Actinomadura rubteroloni: one gene and its partners. The protein of the gene in region 1 interacts with the protein of each later gene in a pairwise test. Links are inferred from orthologs where the notes say so. Each region holds a gene or a part of one and is shown in the gene's direction. Other genes may lie near its edges. The genes, in order: ndk, BTM25_RS08480 and BTM25_RS15195.

Region 1 (7,093 bases):
CGGCCCGACGCCCGGCGAGGTCCCGCTGGAGGCCGCGACCCGCGTCGCGCCCGGCGAGACCTACACCGGAGGCGCCGAGGGCCAGCTCGACCCGGCGCTCGTCCGCAGCGCCCTGGCCAAGGCCGAGTCGCCGGGACGGCTGGAGGTCGTCCGCAGCGGCCCGGCCGTGCTCGTGGACGCCACGCACAACCCGGCGGGCATGGCCGCGACCGTCGCGACGATCACCGAGTCGTTCGGGTTCACCCGGCTCGTCGGGGTGTTCGCCGGGGCCGCCGACAAGGACCTCGCGGGCGTCCTGGACCAACTCGAACCCGTCCTCGCCGAACTCGTCGTCACCCGCAACTCCTCGCCGCGCTCGATGCCGGCCGAGGAACTGGGGGAGCTGGCCGAGAGCGTGTTCGGTCCCGAGCGCGTCCACGTCGTCGCGAGCCTGGACGACGCCATCGACCAGGGCATCGCCCTCGCCGAGGAGACCGGCGAGTTCCAGGGCGCGGGCGTGCTCATCACCGGTTCGGTCGTCACGGCGGGCGACGCCCGGACGCTTCTGCGCGCGGACGGCCGTTCGTGACGCGTCCGGCCGGGGCCTCCGCGCGGGGCGGACGCGCGCTGCTGTCCGCCGTGCTGGCCAGCGAGGCGATCGTCATCGCGCTGGCGATCCCGGTCGCGATCTCCGTCCTGGACGTGGACGGGGGCCTGGCGGGCGGCGTCTGCGGCGGCCTCGCGGTGCTGTGCCTGCTGGTGACGGGGCTGCTGCGGCGGCCGTGGGGCGTCCAGGCCGGGACGGTCCTCCAGGTCGCGATCCTGCTGACCGGGTTCCTCGTGCCGACGATGTTCTTCCTCGGTGTCCTTTTCGGGGCGCTGTGGGCGACCTCGCTGTGGATGGCGCGCAAGGCCGAAGCCGTCCAGGCCGCCGCCGCCAATTCCCGAGCGGAAAACCCGTCCGGAAAAGACGCGCCGCCGCCCGGCGCGTGAATTCGCGCCGAATTCCGGCGCCCCCGGTCCCACCGGGCGCTCCCGGAGACCGGTAAACTTCGCGGCCGGAGGCGCGCCGCCCGTGCGGCGGCCCCGTTCCGGCCGCCGCGTCCGCGCGCCACTCCCATCCATCCGTTTTGAGGAGAACCACCCGTGTCCGAGCGCACTCTCGTCCTGGTCAAGCCCGACGGCGTCCGCCGCGGCGTCGTCGGCGAGGTCATCAGCCGGATCGAGCGCAAGGGCCTGCGGCTCGTCGCGCTGGAGCTGAAGCGGCTGCCCCGCGAGACCGCCGAGGCGCACTACGAGGAGCACGCGAGCAAGCCGTTCTTCGGCGAGCTGGTGGACTTCATCACCGGCGGGCCGCTCGTCGCGCTGGTCGTCGAGGGGCCGCGCGCCATCGAGGCGTTCCGCGCCCTGGCCGGGGCGACCGACCCGGTGAGCGCGACGCCCGGCACGATCCGCGGCGACCACGCGCTGGAGATCGGCGAGAACATCGTCCACGGCTCGGACTCGACCTACTCCGCCGAGCGCGAGATCAAGCTGTTCTTCCCCGAACTGGGCTGACCGCGCACCCTCCCGCGCACCCTCGCGCGCACTCCGACCGCGCACCCCGCCGCGACCGACACACGCGGGCCGGATCCGTCCGGCCCGCGTCTGTTTTACTCCGGCGATCCCAGGTCAACGCCGGTTTTTTGGGCGCGACGCACCGAATGGGCGGCTGACCCGGCCGCGCGTGGCACGTTACGATAGGGGGTGCCGCTCCGCACGCCCGCCGACATGAAGGGCTCCCTTTCTTCATGGGTAACAAGTTGTCGTTTCTCGGCCGTGACATGGCGGTCGACCTTGGCACCGCGAACACGCTCGTCTATGTCCGCGGACGCGGCATCGTCCTGAACGAACCCTCGGTCGTGGCGATCAACACCAACAACGGCAAGATCGTCGCGGTGGGGATCGAGGCCAAGCGGATGATCGGCCGCACGCCCGGCAACATCGTCGCCGTCCGCCCGCTGAAGGACGGCGTCATCGCCGACTTCGACGTCACCGAGCGGATGCTGCGCTACTTCATCCAGAAGGTCCACAAGCGGCGCCACTTCGCCAAGCCGCGCATCGTCGTCGCGGTCCCGAGCGGGATCACCGGCGTCGAGCAGCGCGCGGTGAAGGAGGCCGGCTACCAGGCGGGCGCGCGGCGGGTCTACATCATCGAGGAGCCGATGGCCGCCGCCATCGGCGCGGGCCTGCCGGTGTACGAGCCGACCGGCAACATGGTCGTGGACATCGGCGGCGGCACGACCGAGGTCGCGATCATCTCGCTCGGCGGCATCGTGACGAGCCAGTCGGTGCGCGTCGGCGGCGACGAGCTGGACCAGGCCGTCATCTCGTTCTCCAAGAAGGAGTACTCCCTGATGCTCGGGGAGCGCACCGCCGAGGAGATCAAGATGGCGATCGGGTCGGCCTATCCCGGCGGCGAGGACGAGCCGCACGCCGAGATCCGGGGCCGCGACCTGGTCAGCGGGCTGCCGAAGACGGTCGTGATCTCCGCCGAGGAGGTCCGCCGCGCGATCGAGGAGCCGGTCAACTCGATCGTGGACGCGGTGAAGACCACGCTCGACAAGTGCCCGCCGGAGCTGTCCGGCGACATCATGGACCGGGGGATCGCGCTCACCGGCGGCGGCGCGCTGCTCAAGAACCTGGACGAGCGGCTGCGCGAGGAGACCGGCATGCCGATCCACCTCGTGGACAACCCGCTGGACTCGGTCGTCCTCGGCACCGGCAAGTGCGTGGAGGACTTCGAGTCCCTGCGGCAGGTGCTCGTCCCCGAGCCGCGTCACTGACCTGCCCGGACGGAATTAGCGTCCGATTCGCCCGTTTCGGTTCGGGGACCCGGCGGGCCGGGAAAGAGATCAACGCGGCCCGGCTCGCCCGGCCGTTTCACGCATGCGAGGCTGTCCCGGCATGTCGTGCCTCCAGCGGTCAGACAGCAGTGGGATAACAGTGGGACAGCCGAGACAACGGGAGGACGGTCGGTGAACGACACCCGGCGGACCCGGTCGGTCCTCGGTGCGCTGATCGTCGCGGCCCTCGTGCTGATCACGGTCGACTACCGGGGCGGGGAGAACTCGCCGCTGCGCGGCCTGCGCGATCTCGGCGCGGCCGTGTTCGGCCCGGTCGAGCGCGCGTCGGCCGCCGTGGTCCGGCCCGTCGGCAACACCTTCGACGCGATCACCGACGCGCCCGACCAGCGCCGCCGCGCGGAGCGGCTGGAGCGCGAGAACCAGCGGCTGCGCGAGCGGATCCGCGCCGGGGCGATCGACGCCGGCCGCGCCCGCCAGCTCGACCGGCTGCTCGGCACCGCCGGGATCGGCGGCTACAAGATCGTCGCGGCGCAGGTCATCTCGGCGGGCCAGGGCTTCGAGGACACCGTCACGCTCGATGTCGGCAGCAGCAGCGGCGTCCGCCGGGACATGACGGTGATGAGCGCGGACGGTCTCGTCGGCCGCGTCACCCGCGTCGGGCCCGCGACCGCGACCGTCCTGCTCGCGACCGACGCGGCGTCCTCGGTCGGCGCGCGGCTGGAGGACACCAAGGAGATCGGGATCGTCACCGGACGCGGCCGGCGCGGCCTCGGCGACGGCGGCGCCACCCCGATGCGGTTCCAGCTCCTGGACGCGAACGCGACGCTGAAGGTCGGGCAGCGGCTCGTCACGCTCGGCTCGCAGGGCGACTCGCCGTACGTGCCGGGCGTCCCGATCGGGGTCGTGGACCGCATCGACCGTCCCGAAGGCGGGCTGAGCCGCACCGCCCACATTCGGCCGTTCGCGCGGTTCACCAGCCTGGACGTCGTCGCGGTCGTCGTCGCGCCGCCCAAGTCCGACCCGCGCGACGCCGTGCTGCCGCCGCGCCCGGCGCCGCCCCCGTCCCCGTCGCCGACCGTGTCGCCGTCGGTCTCCCCCTCGCCGCACAAGACCGTGAAAGCCAAGCGCAAGAGGGAGGGCTGACCTTGCTGAACGCACCCGAGCCGACTCCGGCGGGCCGCCATCTCACGGCCGCGCTCGTGCTCGTCGTCGCGCTCGTCCTCCAGGTGTCGGTCGCGAACCGGCTGCCGCTGCCCGGCGCCGTCACGCCCGACCTGGTGCTGCTGACGGTCGTCGCGCTCGCGCTGGTGAACGGGTCGCTGACCGGCGTCGTCGTCGGGTTCTGCGCGGGCCTGGCCGCCGACATCATCCCGCCCGCCGACCACACGATCGGCCGGTACGCGCTCGTGTACTGCATCATCGGCTACGTCTGCGGCATGGCGTCGGCCGAGATGGACCGCAAGTCCGTCGTGCCGTTCCTCGCCGTCGCCGTCGGCGCGCTCGCCGGGACGACCGTCTACGCGCTCACCGGCATGCTCCTCGGCGATCCGCGCGCGAGCTGGACGATCGTCGCGCGCATGGTCCCGCTCCAGGTGTTCTACGACGTCGTCGCCAGCCCGTTCGTCGTGTGGGCGGTGCTGCGCGTGACCCGCCGCTACGAACGCGCCGACCGCGCGTCCCGCGACCGGTTCGCGCTGCCCGCCGCCAAGTACCGCGCGATGTCGGGCCGGGGGACCGGGCTGTGAGCTCCCGGACGCACTTCCGGCTCGTCGTCCTCTACGTGATCGTCGGCGCGCTGCTGCTGACGCTCGTCAGCCGCCTGTGGACGATGCAGGTCCTCCAGGGCGAGCACTACCAGCAGGTCGCCGCCGACAACCGCACCCGCGACATCGTGGTGCCCGCCGTCCGCGGCATGATCCTGGACGACACCGGGCGCCCGCTCGTCCGCAACCGCACCGCGCTCGTCGTCTCCGTCGACCGGACGACGCTGATGCGCCAGAAGGACAAGGGCGCCGCCGTCCTGTCCCGGCTCGCGACCGTGCTCGGCACGACGCGGCAGGCGCTGGAGATGCGGATCCGGCTGTGCGGGCCGACGACGCCGCGCCCGTGCTGGCCCGGCTCGCCCTACCAGCCGATCCCGGTGGACGACCGCGTCAACGACAAGCGCGCCCTCCAGATCGTGGAGCGCCAGGAGGACTTCCCGGGCGTCACCGCCGAGATGCAGGCCGTCCGGGAGTACCCGCGGCCGTCGGGCGCGGGCGCCGCGCAGGTCCTCGGCTACCTGCAGCCGATCACCCAGGCCGAGCTGGACCGGCAGAAGAACCTCAAGGTCACCGGGTACGCGGGCGCCGACCTCATCGGGCGCGACGGCCTGGAGGCCACCTACGACGAGCAGTTGCGCGGCGTCCCCGGCGAGCGGACGGTCCTGGTGGACAGCCAGGGCCGCGTCACCGGCACCGCGAAGGAGAAGGCGCCCGTCCCCGGCGCGAACCTCGTCACGAGCATCAACTCCAAGATCCAGGCGGCGGCGGAGAAGTCGCTGGCCGAAGCGGTGCAGAGCGCCCGCGCGCACGGCCGCAAGGCCGACGCGGCGGCGGCTGTCGTCATGGACGTCACCAACGGCCACCTCGCCGCGCTCGCCAGCTACCCCACCTACGACCCGAGCATCTGGACCGGCGGCATCTCCCAGCAGCAGTACGAGTCGCTGCTCGGCAAGAAGGAGGGGCAGCCGCTCGTCTCCCGCGCCATCCAGGGCCAGTACGCGCCGGGCTCGACGTTCAAGATCTCGTCGGTGGCCGCCGCCGTGAACAGCGGCTACCCGCTGAACGGTACCTACCCGTGCCCCGGCTCCTACAAGGTCGGCAGCCGCGCCTTCACCAACTTCGAGGGCGAGTCGCACGGGGACATGAACCTGCACCAGGCGCTCGTCGTCTCCTGCGACACGATCTTCTACAAGTTCGCCTACGAGCAGTGGCTCCGCGACGGCGGCACCCGGCCGAAGAAGCACCCCGCCGACCCGATGGTCGCGATGGCCCGCGACTACGGGTTCGGCTCGCGGACCGGCGTGGACCTGCCGAGCGAGGTGGCCGGGCGCATCCCCGACCGGTCCTGGAAGAAGGCGTACTGGGACGCCACCAAGACGGCCGACTGCAAGGGCGCCAAGCAGGGCTACCCCGAGATCGCCAAGACCGACCCGGCGCGCGCCGCCTACCTCAAGGCCGTCTCGGCGGAGAACTGCGCGCAGGGCTACGCCTGGCGCGCCGGCGACGCCGCGAACCTGTCGGTCGGGCAGGGCGACGTGCTCGCCACGCCGCTCCAGGTCGCGCGGGCGTACGCGGCGGTCGCCAACGGCGGGACGCTCGTCGTGCCGCGCGTCGCCACGTCCCTCGTCCGGCCGGACGGCTCGCGCGCCCAGCAGGTCGGCGCGCCGCCCGCGGGCAAGCTGCCGGTGTCCAAGAACGTCCTGTCCTACATCCGGGGCGGGCTCGCGGGCGTGGTGAAGTCCGGCACGGCCGCCGGGGCGTTCGGCGGCTTCGACGACAAGAAACTCGCCGTCGCGGGCAAGACCGGCACCGCCGAGGTCTACGGCCACGACGACACGTCCTGGTTCGCCTCGTTCGCCCCGGTGCAGAACCCGCGGTTCGTCGTGGTCGTCATGACCTCGCAGGGCGGGACGGGCGCCGAGACGTCCGCGCCCGCCGTGCGGCGGATCTGGGAGGCCATGTACGGGCTGAACGGGCAGAAGCCCGCGCTGGTGAACGGGCAGCTCCCGAACGTCCTGCCCAAGCCCGCCGACGACGGCGCCGGGAAGGCCCCGTGACCGCCGCCCGGTCCGCGCCGCTCGGCACCCGCCGCGACCCCGCGCTGTGGCGCCGCCGCGCGTCCGTGCTGCGCCGCCTGGACTGGACGATGTTCCTGTCGGTCGCGGCGCTGTCGGTGCTCGGGGCGCTGCTCGTCCGGTCCGCGACGCACCGGCTGCTGCTCGACCAGGGCCGCGACCCGAACTCGTTCCTGGACCGGCACCTGCTGAACCTCGTCATCGGCGTCGGCCTGTGCGCGCTGTTCACCGTGCTGGACTACCGGCTGCTGCGCGCGTACGTCCCGATCCTGTACGGGCTGGCGTGCCTCGGGCTGCTCGCGGTGATCACGCCGCTCGGCTCGACCGTCAACGGCTCGCACTCGTGGATCATCATCGGCGGCGGGTTCCAGGTGCAGCCGTCGGAGTTCGCGAAGGTCGGGCTCGTCGTGCTGCTGGCGATGATCCTCGG
Region 2 (7,080 bases), 600 kb from region 1 along the record:
GACGGCGTGCCGCAGAACGGTCCCGAGCACGGCCATCCCGTCGCGCACCCCGCCCGTCGAGCCCGGCAGGTTCACGATGAGCGTGCGGCCCGCCGTCCCGGCGATCCCCCGGGAGAGGACGGCGGCGGGCACGGCCTCGCGTCCTTCCTGCCGGATCGCTTCGGCGATGCCCGGAACCTCCCGTTCGATGATGCGGCGCGTCATCTCGGGCGTCTCGTCGGTCGGGCTGAGCCCGGTGCCGCCCGTGGTGACGACGACGTCGTACCCGGCCGCGACCGCGTCGGCGAGGACCTCGGCGACCGGCTCTCCGTCCGGCACGACCACCGGGCCGTCCACCTGGCAGCCGAGATCCTCCAGGAAGCTGACGAGCAGCGGCCCGGACCGGTCCTCGTAGACGCCCGCGGCGGCCCGGTTGGACACCGTGACGGCCATCGCGCGGATCAGCGGTCTCCCGTTCGGCGCCATGTCCCGGTCTTGCCTCCCGTCTTCTCCTCGACGCGGACCTGCGTGATCGTCGCCGCCGGGTCGATCGCCTTCACCATGTCGATCAGGGCGAGCGCGGCCGTGGTGACGGACGTCAGCGCCTCCATCTCGACGCCCGTCCGGTCGGCGGTGCGGGCGGTGGCGACGATCGCGACGCCGTCGTCGGCCACGGTCAGGTCGACGGCGACGCCGTGCAGCGCGATCGGATGGCACAGCGGCACCAGGTCCGGTGTCCGTTTCGCGCCCATGATCCCGGCGATGCGGGCGACCGACAGCGCGTCGCCCTTGGGGACGTCCCCGGCGCGCAGCGCGGCGACGCACCGCGCGGACAGCGCGACGAAGCCCGCGGCGGTGGCGGTGCGGTCGGTGATGTTCTTCGCCGAGACGTCCACCATCCGCGCCGCGCCCGACGCGTCGAGATGGCTGAACTCGGCGAACTCCGATCCCATGCTCATGACGGCAACCTCATGACCTCGACGTGCGCGCCGGCGGGCACGGCCTCGGCCTCCTCGTCCAAGACGATGAGGGAGTCGGCGCCGGCCAGCGACCCGAGCTGGTGCGAGCCCTGCCCTTCGGCGGGCGTGACGGTGGGGTGGCCGCGGTTCTCGCTGAGCCGCGACCGCTGATAGTGCCGAATCCCGGCGGGCGAGCGGACATCTGCGCCGAGGACGGCGCTGACTGTCGGCAGGGACTCGGGCGGCAGGCCCTGCATCGCCCGCAGCGCCGGACGCACGAACACCTGGAACGACACGTACGCGCTGACCGGGTTGCCGGGCAGCGTGAAGACGGGCGTCCCGTCGAGCAGGCCGAATCCCTGCGGTTTGCCGGGCCGCATGCGCACTTTGTGGAACGCCATCGTGCCGACGCCCGTCAGGACCTCCTTGACGACGTCGCGGGCGCCCATCGAGACCCCACCGGTCGTGACGATCGCGTCAACGCTTCCGGCCAGGTCGCGCAGGGTGCGCAGGACGTCGGCTGGGTCGTCGGCGACGATCGCCCGCCGCCGTCCCGTGCCGCCCGCCTCGTCCACCGCGACGGCGAGCATGAAGCTGTTGGAGTCCCAGATCTGGCCCGGTTCCAGCTCGCTGCCCGGTTCGCGCAGTTCGCTGCCCGTGGACAGGACGACGACGCGGGGCTTGCGCCGCACACTCACCCGGGGCCGGCCGACGGCGGCGAGCATGCCGATCTGCGCGGCGCCGAGCCGGGTCCCCGCGTCCGCGACGACCTGGCCGGCGACGACGTCCTCACCGGACCGCCGGATGTAGTTCCCCGGCGGCGCGGCGCGCAGCACCCGGACGTCGCGCACGCCGCCGTCGGTCCACTCGACGGGCACGACCGCGTCCGCCCCGGCGGGCAGCGGGGCGCCCGTCATGATCCGCGCCGCGCTGCCGACGCCGATCTCGGCGACCCCCGCGACGCCCGCGGCGATGTCGCCGCGGACGGGCAGGGCGACCGGCGACGCCTCGGTGGCCCCGGCGATGTCCGCCGCGACCACCGCGTAGCCGTCCATCGCCGAGTTGTCGAAGGGCGGCAGCGCGACGGGCGCCGCGACGGGCTCGGCGAGGACCGTTCCCGCCGCGTCCGGCAGCGCCACCTCCTCCGGCGCCAGCACGGAGACCTCGGCCAGGATCCCGGCGAGATGCTCCGCGACCGTCCTCATGCCCACGCTTCCCCCGTCCGGTGACCGGTCACCCGTTCCCCGCACCGCCGCGCTCGGCGCAGAAGTCGCGCAGCCAGGAGAGGAACTCCGCCGACAGGTCTTCCCGCTCGGACGCGAACATCACGACCGTGCGGAGATACTCCAGCTTGTTGCCCGTGTCGTAGCGGCGTCCGCGGAACTTCACTCCGTAGACGCCCCCGCCCTGGTCGGCGGGCGTGTCGGCGAGCGTGCGCAGCGCGTCGGTGAGCTGGATCTCCCCGCCGCGGCCGGGCGGGGTCTTCTCCAGGACGTCGAACACCGAGGCGTCGCAGACGTAGCGGCCGATGATGATCCAGTTGCTGGGCGCCTCCCCGGTCGGCGGCTTCTCGACCAGGTCGGTGATCCGGACGACGTCCTCCTCGTCGGTGGTCTCGATCGCGGCGGAGCCATAGGCCGACACCTGCTCGGGTTCCACCTCCATCAGCGCGACGACGCTGCCGCCGTAGCGCTGCCGGACCTCGATCATGCGGCGCAGCAGGTCGTCGCGGGCGTCGATGAGGTCGTCGCCGAGCAGGACCGCGAACGGCTCGCGCCCCACGTGCTGGCGCGCGCAGTACACGGCGTGCCCGAGGCCCTTCGGCTCGCCCTGGCGGACGTAGTGCATGATCGCGAGGTCCGCGGACTCTCGGACGGCGGCCAGCCGTTCGGCGTCGCCCTTGGCGTCGAGGGCCTCCTCCAGCTCGTAGGCCCGGTCGAAGTGGTCCTCGATCGAGCGTTTGTTGCGGCCGGTGATCATCAGGACGTCGGTGAGTCCCGCGTCGACGGCCTCCTCGACGACGTACTGGATCGCCGGTTTGTCGACGATCGGCAGCATCTCCTTCGGCGTCGCCTTCGTCGCGGGCAGGAATCGGGTTCCGAGACCCGCCGCCGGAACGACGGCCTTGAGTACGGGTGCGTTGTCGGCCATGGTGAGACCCTAGCCACCGACGGTGAGAAGATCGTGAGCGACATCGACGCAAAGCGCGCGGCGCGCGCGTCCGCGCTGGCGGCGCGGACCGCCATGGACCCCTCGGCGCGGACGTCCGCCGCCCGTGCGCTGCGGGACGTGCTGCTGGCGGTCCCCGAGATGGAGATGGCGGGGACGGTCGCGGCCTACGCCTCGGTGGGCGACGAGCCCGACACCCGTGGCCTCCTGTTCGCGCTGTGGAAGCGCGGCGCGTACGTCCTGCTGCCTCTTCTCCTTCCGGACGGCGATCTGGACTGGGCGTCGTACGAAGGGCCGGACTCCCTGCGGCCGGGGCCGCGCGGGACGCTGGAGCCGTCCGAGCCGCCGCGCGGCCCGGGCGCGGTGGCCAGCGCCGACGTGGTGCTGGCGCCGGCGCTCGCGGTGGACCGGACGGGCACGCGTCTCGGCCGGGGCGGCGGTTCGTACGACCGGGCGCTGGCGCGGGTGGGTCCGGCGATCCTGACGGTGGCGCTGCTGTACGACGGCGAGCTGGTGGACTCCCTGCCCGCCGAACCGCATGATCGCCCGGTGCGGGCCGCGGTGACGCCGTCCGCAGGTCTCGTGCGCTTCGCCTGATCATTTTCCCTCCGTGACGGACCGGTGACGGAACGCGTCCATCGTCGCGGAGGGGTCTGACATTTTCGCGGCCGCCCGCCCGGACGGGACGTGGAACGCGGCAACAGAGGGCGAAACAGCCGCAAAAATCACAAATACTACATCGTCGCAGGTCACTCGGGTGCAGTCGCGGCAACCAGCGCCCGGAGATCGCCCCGAGCGGTCACTGAAAGTATGCGATCTGCGGCTAAATCTGTAGGATTCCTAAACGATCACTCGTCGCGGCCCCACCGGGAGGGATGTGCATCTCGAACTCTGGCTACTCCTCGGATCCACGCTCGTACTCAGTGCGATCGTCGCCGTCCGGCTGTCGTACCGCGCGGGACTGCCCAGCCTCCTCATCTACATCGCGCTCGGGCTCCTCATCGGCGAGGCCGGGGTCGGCATCGACTTCGACGACGCCGAACTCGCCGAGATCCTCGGGCTCGCCGCGCTCGTCCTGATCCTCGCCGAGGGCGGCATCACGACCGACTGGCGGCGCGTCCGCAGTTCGGTCCCCGCCGCGATCTCGGTGTCCGTCGCCGGGACGCTGATCAGCATCGGCGTCGTCGCGGGCGCCGCGATGTGGCTGCTCGGCATGGACTGGCAGCTCGCGTTCCTGCTGTCCGCCGTGCTCGCGCCGACCGACGCCGCCGCGGTCTTCTCCGTCCTGCGCCGCCTGCCCCTGCCCTCGCGCCTGACCGGCCTGCTGGAGGCGGAGTCGGGCTTCAACGACGCCCCCGTCGTCATCATCGTCGTGGCCCTCAGCACCACGGACGCGACCGCGCCGAACCTGTTCGAGCTCTTCGGCGTCATGGCATATGAGCTGATCGCGGGCGGTCTCCTCGGCTTCCTGATCGGCTGGCTCGGTGCGTACGGGCTACGACACGTCGCGCTGCCGGCGTCCGGCCTCTACCCGATCGCGGTGCTCTCGCTGTCGGTCGGGGCGTACGGCGCGGCTGCGCAGACGCACGCCAGCGGGTTCCTCGCGGTCTATGTGAGCGCGCTCGTTCTCGGGAACTCGCGGCTTCCGCACCGTCCTGCCACGCGGGGGTTCGCCGAAGGCATCGGCTGGCTCGCGCAGATCGGGCTGTTCGTGATGCTCGGGCTGCTCGCCTCGCCCGGTGAGCTTCCGGCGCAGATCGTCCCGGCGCTGATCATCGGGTTCGTCCTGCTGCTGGTGGCGCGGCCGCTCTCGGTCGTGCTGTCCACGTTCGGCTTCCGGCTGGGCTGGGGCGAGAAGATTTTCGCCTCGTGGGCCGGGCTGCGCGGCGCCGTACCGATCATCCTCGCGACGATCCCGATGGTGAACGACGTGCCCGGCGCCGACCGGCTGTTCGCGATCGTGTTCAACATCGTCGTTGTGTTCACCCTGCTCCAGGGGCCGACGCTCCCGCTCGTCGCCCGCTGGTGCCGGCTCAAGGACGATGAGAACCCCCGCGAACTCGGCGTCGAGGCCGCGCCGCTGGAAGAACTCCACGCCGAACTGCTGGAGATCCGCGTCCCGCCGGACTCCCTGCTCGGCGGCGTCGAGTTGTTCGAGCTGCGGCTGCCGCCGGGGGCGTCCATCACGCTCGTCGTCCGGGACGGCGCCAGCTTCGTTCCCCACTCGACCACCGCGCTGCGCGGCGGCGACACGCTGCTCGTCGTGACGACCGAGGACGTCCGGGAACTCACCGAACGGCGGCTGCGCGCGATCAGCCGGCGCGGCAAGCTGGCGGGCTGGTTCGGGGAGACCGGGGCCTGAGCCGGGGAACAGCCCGGAGGAGAATCCCGTTGCCAACATCGGTACCATTAGCAGTCGTTTCAACTGAGTGCCAGCCCGCTGGTCCGGGCTGTGTCAGCGAGGAGGAACCGTGCCGACGTATCAGTATGTTTGCACCGAGTGCGGCGAGCCTCTGGAGGTCGTGCAGAGTTTCAGCGACGACGCGCTGACCGAGTGCCCGGCCTGCCAGGGCAAACTCCGCAAGGTCTTCTCGGCTGCGGGGATCATCTTCAAGGGGTCCGGGTTCTACCGCACCGACAGCCGAGGGTCGTCGTCGTCCGCGGCGACGTCGCCCGCCAAGTCGACGGATGCGGGCAAGTCGGACACCACGAAGTCGGACTCGTCCTCGTCGGCCTCGTCCGGCACGAGCGAGTCGTCCTCGTCGTCCACGACCACGTCGTCGTCCTCCTCCTCGTCGGAGAAGGTGGCCTGACCTCGCCGGGGGTCCGGCGAGCGGCGGGGCGCCCGGGGATCAGCGCGGGAGTTATCCACAGTTCGCGGCGGGCCTCGCGGAGCGGTGCGGCGGCTGCCTAGGGTCGGCCGCATGACGACTTCGCAGACCTTCCCCGGGCCGGCCGCCGAGATCGGCGTCATCGGCGGCTCGGGCTTCTACTCCCTCCTCGACGACGCGGAGGAGTTCCGGGTCGACACGCCCTACGGGGCGCCGAGCGACCCGGTTGCCGTCGGGGAGCTGAACGGCCGCCGCGTCGCGTTCATCCCGCGCCACGGCCGCGACCACCGGTTCCCGCCGCACGCCATCCCCTACCGGGCGAACCTGTGGGCGCTGCGGGCTCTCGGCGTCCGGCAGGTGCTCGCGCCGAGCGCCGTCGGCTCGCTGGTCGCCGAACACGGCCCCGGGACGCTCGCCGTGCCCGACCAGCTCGTGGACCGGACGTCCGGACGCGCTCAGACCTACTACGAGACCGGCGCGGCCATACATGTGCCGTTCTCGGACCCGTACTGCTCGACGGGTCGCCGGGCCGCCGTCGACGCGGCGCGCGTGACCGGCTGGGATCCGGTGGACGGCGGCACGCTCGTCGTCATCGAAGGCCCCCGGTTTTCCACCCGCGCCGAGTCGCGGTGGTTCGCCGGGCAGGGCTGGACGCTCGTCGGGATGACGGGCCATCCCGAAGCGGTGCTCGCCCGGGAACTCGCACTCTGTTACACGCCGTTGTGCCTGGTCACGGACCTGGACGCCGGGGTCGACACGGGCGAGGGCGTGACGATGGCGGAGGTGCTGGAGGTCTTCCACGCGAACGTGGGACGGCTGCGGGCTCTCGTCGGCGACGTCGTGACGCGCCTTCCGGACGAGCGTCCGTGCGCCTGCCCGAACGTGCTCGACGGCATGAAGCTTCCGCTGGAGCTGCCGTGAACGGGCTGCGCTCTTTGCTGCGGTGGCGCGTCCGGCACCGGCGAGCGGCGGCGGCCCTGTTCGCGGCGTTCGGCGCCGGGTTCGGGCTGCTCGCGCTCCGCCCGCCTGGGGCCGCCGGGGTGGGGATCCTGACGGCGGCGCGCGACCTTCCGGCGGGCGCGACGCTGCGGCCGTCCGACGTGCGGCGGGCGACGGTGCCGCCGGACGCCGTCCCGGCCGGG
Region 3 (7,223 bases), on another replicon or contig:
CGTCCAGGGTCTCCTGGTCGAGGAGGGTCTGCGCGAGCGATTCGAGCTTCTCCCGGTTCGCCCGCAGGAGCCGCAGCGCCTCGGCGTAGCAGTCCTCCACGATCCGGCGGGTCTCCTCGTCCACGACGTCGAGCGTGCCCTGCGCGGCGTACTGCGCGCCGGGATCGGCGCCCTCGCCGGGCAGGACCGACAGCGGGCCGACCCGGTCGGACATGCCCCAGCGGCCGACCATGCCGCGCGCGATCCGCGTGACCTGCTCCAGGTCGGATTCCGCGCCGGTCGTGACGACGCCGAACACCAGTTCCTCGGCCGCCATCCCGCCGAGCGCCCCGATGATCCGGCCGCGCAGGTAGGTCTCGTCCCAGGCGTAGCGGTCGGCCTCGGGCGTGGAGACCGTCACGCCGAGCGCGCGGCCGTGCGGGACGATCGTGACCTTGCGGACGGGGTCCGCGCCCGGCAGCAGCATCCCGAGCAGCGCGTGCCCCGACTCGTGGTACGACGTGCGGCGCCGCTCGTCCGGCGGCATGACCAGCGCCCGCCGCGTGCCGAGCTGGATCTTCTCCAGCGCGGTGTTGAAGTCGGCCATGTCCACGCGGTCCTTGCCGCGCTTCACGGCCAGCAGCGCCGCCTCGTTGACGAGGTTGGCCAGGTCCGCGCCGGTCATGCCCGGGGTGATCCGGCCGACGGCGGTGAGGTCCAGGTCGGGGTCCAGCGGCACGTCGCGGGTGTGGACGCGCAGGATCTCGACGCGTCCGTCCAGGTCGGGCGGGGACACCGAGACCGTCCGGTCGAACCGGCCGGGCCGCAGCAGCGCCGCGTCCAGGATGTCCGGACGGTTCGTCGCCGCGATCACGACGACGCCCTCGGAGCCGGAGAACCCGTCCATCTCGGTCAGGACCTGGTTCAACGTCTGCTCGCGCTCGTCGTGGCCGCCGACCGACGCGCCGCTGCCGCGCGTCCGGCCGATCGTGTCGATCTCGTCGATGAAGATGATCGACGGGGCCGTCCGCCGGGCCTCGGTGAACAGCTCGCGGACGCGCGCCGCGCCGACGCCGACGACCATCTCGATGAACTCCGACGCGGCGGCCGAGTAGAACGGCACGTCCGCCTCGCCCGCGACGGCCCGCGCCAGCAGCGTCTTGCCGGTGCCGGGCGCGCCGGTCAGCAGCACGCCGCGCGGCACCCGCGCGCCCATCCGCCGGTACTTGCCGGGGTCGCGGAGGAAGTCGACGATCTCGGTCAGCTCCTCCTCGACCTCGTTGATCCCGGCGACGTCGGCGAACGTGGCGCGCTTCTCGTCCGGCGTGACGGGACGCGGTTGCCGGCCGAAGCCGCCCATCAGGCCGCCCCCGCCGCCGCCCCGCGACATGCGCCGCTGGATCCACACCAGCGCGACCACCCAGAGGCCCACGAACAGCAGGACGGGCAGCAGCGACAGCAGCAGGTTCGCCACGAGCCCCCGGTCCTGGCTGACCGGACGGGCCTCCACCACCACGCCCTTGGCCACCATCTGCCCGTAGACGTCGTCGTTGGCGAACGCGGGCCGCAGCGTCTCGAAGCTGTCGTAGGTGACGTGCGGGTCGTTCTGGCCGGGCACCTGCCGGGCGCGCTTCAGCCGGCCCTGGATCTGGAAGCCCTTGGTGTAGACGTCGCGGACGTTCCCGGCCGCCACCTGCTGCGTGAACGCCGTGTAGGGCAGGCTCTGGCGCTCGTGCCGTCCGGTGAGGTGCATCGACAGGTAGCTGAGGCCGAACACGACGGCGAGCAGCAGCCAGAAGAACATCGTGCGGTTGGGCCGGTAGCCGCGCCCGCGCGGGCCGTCGGGCGGCCGGTCGCCTCCGCCGGGGACGCCCTCGGACCGCCACGGGCGCTCGGGCCGCCGGTCCGGCGGCGCCGGCCGGCGCTTCTCCTGATCCCGCGGTGGCGTGGACGGCACCTCGAACTCCCCCGTACCCGGCACGAACACCCCCGACCGGATGATCGGGAACGTGCCCGCTCGATGCCGGGCGAAAACGCTCCGTCAGCGGACGGTGCCGGGCGGTGAGAAGCCGTACTCGGCGAACAGGCGTGCCGCGTCCGCGCCGGTCAGCCAGGTGAGGAACGCCGCCGCGCCGTCCTCATGGTCGCCTTTGACGACCGACGCGGCGAAGGCCGCGACGACGTTGTCGGCCGCCGGGATCGGCACGCTGTCGGCCGCCGCGCCCGCCGAGCGCAGGTCGGTGACGTAGACGAGCCCGGCGTCGGCTATGCCGGAGCGGACGCGGTCCAGGACGGCCCGGGAGCCGACCTCCTCGGCCGTCCACCGCACCGGCACGCCGGACCGGGTGAACACCTGCCGCGCGTACCGTCCGACCGGCGTCACGGCCGCGCCGACGACCACGCGCAGCCCCGGCCGGGCCAGGTCGGCGAGGCCCTGGAGGCGGCGGGGGTTCCCGGGCGCGACGGCGATCGTCAGGCCCGTGCGCGCGATGACGCGGCGGCGGCCGGTGAGCCGGTTCTCGGCGGCGTCCAGCGCGGTCTCGTCGCCGGTGACGAGCAGGTCGGCGGGCTCGCGGTCGGCGACCCGCCCGGCGACGTCGGCCGACGCGCCGAACCGGGCGTCGATCCTGACGCCCGGATGCGTCTGCCCGTACCGCGCGCCCAGCTCGCCGAACACCTCGGTGAGCGACGACGTCGCGAACACGGTCAGCGTCGTCGGCCCCGAAGACTCGCACCCCTGCGCGGCCCAGGAGAGCCCGCAGAGCAGCAGGACGAGGGCGGTCCGGCGACGGCGGGGGGAATCCGGCATATGGCGGCATCCTATGGGCTCCGCGAAAGCACCCGTCGTGTCAGTGAGGGTCGCTAGGGTCGGTGCCGCCGGTCCTAATCGTTTCGGAGGCCCCCCGATGCCGCTCGACCTCGTCGAGTCCCTGCCCGCCGACTGGCGCGCACGGCTCGAACCGCTGCTCGACCCGATCTCCACCGCCGCGCTGAGCGCGTTCGTGGAGCAGGAGTACGCGCAGCAGACCGTCTACCCGCCGCGCGAGGACCTGTTCAGCGCGTTCCGGCACTGCGCGTTCGACGACGCCCGCGTGCTCATCCTCGGCCAGGACCCCTACCACGGGCCGGGGCAGGCGCACGGGCTCAGCTTCTCCGTCCGGGAGGGGGTGCGGCTGCCGCCGTCGCTGCGCAACATCTACAAGGAGCTGGCCGCCGACCTGGACGTCCCGCCCGCGACGACGGGCGAGCTGGTCCCCTGGGCCGACCAGGGCGTCCTGCTGCTCAACGCGGTGCTGACCGTCCGCGCGGGCGAAGCGGGCTCGCACGCGGGCAAGGGCTGGGAGGACTTCACCGACGCCGCGATCCGGGCGCTCAACGACAAGCCCCGGCGCGTCGTGTTCGTGCTGTGGGGCGCCTACGCGCGCAAGAAGGCCAAGCTGATCACCGGCCCGCAGCACACCGTGATCGAGTCGGCGCACCCGAGCCCGCTCAGCGCGAAGGAGTTCTTCGGGACGCGTCCGTTCAGCGCGGTCAACAAGGCGCTGGCCGACGCGGGCGAGCCCGAGATCGACTGGAGCCTCTGAGCGCTCAGAGGGCGAGGCCGACCGCGAGCAGCGCGCCGTAGGCGATCTGGAGGCGGCCGGTCTCGCCGAGCACCGGGATGAGGAACGGGCCGTTCGCGCCCTGGAGCACCTTCTGCGTCGGCGGCACCGACAGCGGCGCCGACACCAGCGCGATCAGCGCCCACGGGTGGACGACGGCCAGCGCGACCACGAACAGGTACGGCAGCGCGGTGCAGATCGCGTAGAGGATGCGGGTGTTGCGGTCGCCGAGGACGACCGCGAGCGTCCGCTTGCCCGCGATCTCGTCGGTCGGGATGTCGCGGACGTTGTTGGCGACGAGCATCGCGCACGCCAGCAGCCCGATCGGCACCGCCGCCGCCCACGCCTCGGCGGGCAGCCGTTCGAGCTGGACGTAGGCCGTCCCGACGACCGCGACGAGCCCGAAGAACACGAACACCGAGATCTCGCCGAACGCGCGGTAACCGTACGGCCGCTTGCCGCCGGTGTAGAACCACGCGGCGAGGATCGCGAACGCGCCGACGAGCAGCAGCCACCACGTCGTCACGGCGGCGAGGACGAGCCCCGCGACGGCCGCGATCCCGAAGCACGCCAGCGCGGCGGCGAGCACGTGCTTGGGCTTGGCGACGCCCGACCCGACGAGCCGCAGCGGCCCGACCCGGTCGGCGTCGGTGCCGCGCACGCCGTCGCTGTAGTCGTTGGAGAAGTTCACGCCGACCTGGAGGATCAGCGAGACGACGGCCGCGAGCGCGGCACGCCACCAGACGGCGCCGTCCTCGCCCACCGCGACGCCGGTTCCGACGACGACGGGGACGAGCGAGGCGGGGAGGGTGCGGGGCCGCGAACCGGCGACCCACTGGGAGAGCGTGGCCACAGTTACCGCTTGTTTCGTTGGGGACGACAGGGGATCTACGCCGATTCTTCCGGACGCCCGGGACGGCTCGGACGCAGCCGCAGCGACAGGGCGAGGCCGCCCGCGAGGATCGCCGCCGTGACCAGGGACGCGTCCCGCGCGGCGGCGGCCAGGGCGCGGTCGGCGGCGCGGGCCTCGGCGGCGCGGCGCGGGTCGGCGTGCAGGTCCCGCGCGGACGTCCCGGCGCTGTGCCGCAGCTCGTGCGCGACGGCGGCGGCCCGCGCGGCCGGGACGCCCGCGTCGGCGAGCCGCGCGGTCACCGTCCGGCCGAGGCTCGTGGCGAAGACCGTCCCGATGAGCGCGATGCCGAGCGCGGCGCCGATCTGCCGGGCCGTGGACTGCGTCCCGGACGCCTGCCCGGACCGCTGCGGCGGCACGTCGGCGAGCGACACGTTCGTGAGCTGCGCGGCGGTCAGCCCGAGGCCGACGCCGTAGAGCAGCATCCAGGGCGCGACGCCGAGCCCGCCGGTGGACGGCGTGAGCGTCACCGCGAGCCCGAGGACGGCCGCGACCTCCAGCGCCATGCCGCCCTGCACGATGCGGTGCGGGCCGACGCGGCGGCCGAAGCGCCCGGCGGTCGCGCCGGACAGGAACGCTCCGAGGGCGAGCGGCAGCAGCGCCAGGCTGATCTGGACCGGGGACGTCCCGTGGACGCCGAGCAGGAACAGCGGCAGGACGAACACGATGCCCAGCTCGCCGACGTTGATCAGCGCGGACGCCAGGTTGCCGTGCCGGAAGTTCGGGATGCGGAAAAGCGCGAGGTCGAGCATGACGGGCCGTCCGGCCGCCGCGCGGGCCCGTTCCACCAGCAACAGCGCGGTGAGCAGCACGGTGCCGAGGACGAGCACGACCGGTACCGGCGACAGGCCCCGGTGCGGGGCGACGGCCGTCCACCAGCCGTAGGTCTGGCCCTCGATGATGCCCCAGACGAGCGCGCCGAGGCCGAGGGCCGACAGCGCGCCGCCCGTCCAGTCGATCTCGGCGAGCGGGCCGCGCGCGGTGGCGGGCCGGCCGCGCGTCTCGGGCATGAGCGCGAACGCCCCGGCGATCAGCGCGGCGCCGAGCGGGAGGTTGAGCCAGAACGCCCAGCGCCAGCCGCCGCCGGTCGCGAGCGCGCCGCCGAGCAGCGGGCCGAGCGCGGCCATGCCGCTGAGGATCGAGCCCCAGATCCCGAAGGCGACGTGCCGGTCGCGTCCGGTGAACAGCGTGTTCAGCGTGGAGAGGGCCGCCGGCATGATCATCGACGCGCCGACGCCCTGGACGGCCCGCGCCGCGACCAGCGCGCCGCCGCTCTGCGCGGTGGCGACGCCGAGGCTGGCGAGCGTGAAGACGAGCGTCCCGAGCAGGAACAGGCGGCGGCGGCCGAACAGGTCGCCCGCGCGGCCCGCCGGGATGAGCAGCGCCGCGAACACCAGCGAGTACACCGAGGTGATCCACTCGGCGCCGGCCGTGGTGAGCCCGAGGCCGTCCACCATCTGGGGGAGGAGGACGCCGACGATCGTGGCGTCCACGATGATCAGCGACACGCCCAGGCTGATGACGCACACCCCGAGCCAGCGGCGGCCCGATGGCGGCGCGACCGGGGCGGCGGGCGGTGTCAGGGTCGTCTCGGGCACGTCCCCACAGTACGGCCGGGCCTCCCGTGCCCCTCACCGACCCCGCGTTTCCTCCCGCTCAGAGCGCCGTGTGCAGGCGGACCTGGCGGACGGCCTCGCCCATGTCGAGCGTCCGGGCCGCGCCGTCGGGCGCCCAGCCCGCCGAGACGAGGAACCCGCGCACGATCGTGTCGCCCTCGAACGCCCAGGTCAGCAGCGTCGTGCAGCCGTCGTCGCGCAGGACGTCGGCGGTCGCGGAGAGCAGGCGGCTGCCGTGCCCGGCACGGGTGTGGAGCGGGTCGACGTGGAGCGCGAGCAGTTCGGCGACGGACGGGTCGCCGCCCGCGTCCTCGGCCGGGCCGTGCGCCGCGAACCCCGTGACGAGCCCCTCGGCGACCGCGACCAGCACGCGGTGGCGCGGTGACGGCGGACCGGTGATCGACTCCGCCCAGCGCTCCCGCCACGCCGTCCGGGCCGCGTCGCCGGTCACCTCGGCGAGGACGGCGGCGGGCAGCAGCTCCCGGTAGCCGTCCCGCCAGGACCGGACCTGGATCTCCGCGATCGCGGCGGCGTCGGCGCGGCGCGCGGGCCGCACGCCCACGTCGGGCCGGACGGGCGTCTGGGACATGCGGCCACCCTAGCGGCGGGGCGGCGCGGTCTCGTCCGGAGCGGCGCGGCGGGCGCGGTAGGCGCGGGTCTTGGTGCGGTTGCCGCACACCCGCATCGAGCACCACGTCCGGGACCGGTTCCGGGACGTGTCCAAGAATGCCCACGCGCACGCCGGGCAGATCTTGAGCCGTTGCCAGGTGCCGCCCGCGACCGCGGCCATGACGGCGGCGGCGAGGCGGGCGAGCGCGGTGGCGGCGCCGTCGCCGACCGGAACCAGCACCGGATCCGCGTCGCCGGGCACCGCGACGCGCAGCGGCAGGCCCGCGAGGACGGCGTCGAGCCCGCGTCCCGGCGCCGCGCCGTCGTGGTGGGCGCGCAGCGCGTCGCGCAGGCCCTCGCGGAGCGCGACGGCGGTGCGCAGGTCGGCGGGCCCGGCGGCGGTGCCCGGCGGAAGGAGGTTCTGGGAGCGCAGCCAGGCGGTGAGCCGGTCGGGGGCGGCCAGCTCGTCGGTGCCGGTCTCGGCGTCGAGCGTGTTGACGAAGTCCC

Evidence for each region.
Region 2: the proteins of ndk (region 1) and BTM25_RS08480 interact in binary tests that used the Escherichia coli proteins (3 or more experiments, as listed by UniProt). The link is inferred for Actinomadura rubteroloni from one-to-one orthologs.
Region 3: the proteins of ndk (region 1) and BTM25_RS15195 interact in binary tests that used the Escherichia coli proteins (3 or more experiments, as listed by UniProt). The link is inferred for Actinomadura rubteroloni from one-to-one orthologs.

What each region holds. Positions count from the first base shown.
Region 1 is NZ_MTBP01000001.1:2,510,694-2,517,786, forward strand. What follows is about bases 1-2,830. They hold ndk (nucleoside-diphosphate kinase), read left to right. Parts: upstream 1-1,125; coding sequence 1,126-1,536; downstream 1,537-2,830. Other genes in these bases: BTM25_RS11170 (bifunctional folylpolyglutamate synthase/dihydrofolate synthase), read left to right, coding at 1-568; BTM25_RS11175 (DUF4233 domain-containing protein), read left to right, coding at 565-972; BTM25_RS11185 (rod shape-determining protein), read left to right, coding at 1,770-2,804. In the rest of the region: rod shape-determining protein MreC, read left to right, coding at 2,997-3,968; rod shape-determining protein MreD, read left to right, coding at 3,971-4,570; mrdA (penicillin-binding protein 2), read left to right, coding at 4,567-6,645; rod shape-determining protein RodA, read left to right, coding at 6,642-7,093. UniProt on the Escherichia coli protein: Major role in the synthesis of nucleoside triphosphates other than ATP. The ATP gamma phosphate is transferred to the NDP beta phosphate via a ping-pong mechanism, using a phosphorylated active-site intermediate.
Region 2 is NZ_MTBP01000001.1:1,912,464-1,919,543, reverse strand. What follows is about bases 2,097-4,913. They hold BTM25_RS08480 (5-formyltetrahydrofolate cyclo-ligase), read left to right. Parts: upstream 2,097-3,122; coding sequence 3,123-3,704; downstream 3,705-4,913. Other genes in these bases: BTM25_RS08475 (potassium/proton antiporter), read left to right, coding at 3,985-4,913; galU (UTP--glucose-1-phosphate uridylyltransferase GalU), read right to left, coding at 2,172-3,089; glp (molybdotransferase-like divisome protein Glp), read right to left, coding at 2,097-2,143. Also shown: BTM25_RS08500 (MogA/MoaB family molybdenum cofactor biosynthesis protein), read right to left, coding at 1-432; cyclic pyranopterin monophosphate synthase MoaC, read right to left, coding at 441-938; more of glp, read right to left, coding at 935-2,096; more of BTM25_RS08475, read left to right, coding at 4,914-5,469; BTM25_RS08470 (FmdB family zinc ribbon protein), read left to right, coding at 5,579-5,920; BTM25_RS08465 (S-methyl-5'-thioadenosine phosphorylase), read left to right, coding at 6,032-6,859; BTM25_RS08460 (SAF domain-containing protein), read left to right, coding at 6,856-7,080. UniProt on the Escherichia coli protein: Involved in the removal of 5-formyltetrahydrofolate.
Region 3 is NZ_MTBP01000002.1:796,790-804,012, reverse strand. What follows is about bases 1,765-4,724. They hold BTM25_RS15195 (uracil-DNA glycosylase), read left to right. Parts: upstream 1,765-2,885; coding sequence 2,886-3,563; downstream 3,564-4,724. Other genes in these bases: BTM25_RS15185 (MFS transporter), read right to left, coding at 4,470-4,724; BTM25_RS15190 (1,4-dihydroxy-2-naphthoate polyprenyltransferase), read right to left, coding at 3,568-4,434; BTM25_RS15200 (substrate-binding domain-containing protein), read right to left, coding at 2,021-2,788; ftsH (ATP-dependent zinc metalloprotease FtsH), read right to left, coding at 1,765-1,936. In the rest of the region: more of ftsH, read right to left, coding at 1-1,764; more of BTM25_RS15185, read right to left, coding at 4,725-6,089; BTM25_RS15180 (GNAT family N-acetyltransferase), read right to left, coding at 6,148-6,696; BTM25_RS15175 (CGNR zinc finger domain-containing protein), read right to left, coding at 6,706-7,223. UniProt on the Escherichia coli protein: Excises uracil residues from the DNA which can arise as a result of misincorporation of dUMP residues by DNA polymerase or due to deamination of cytosine.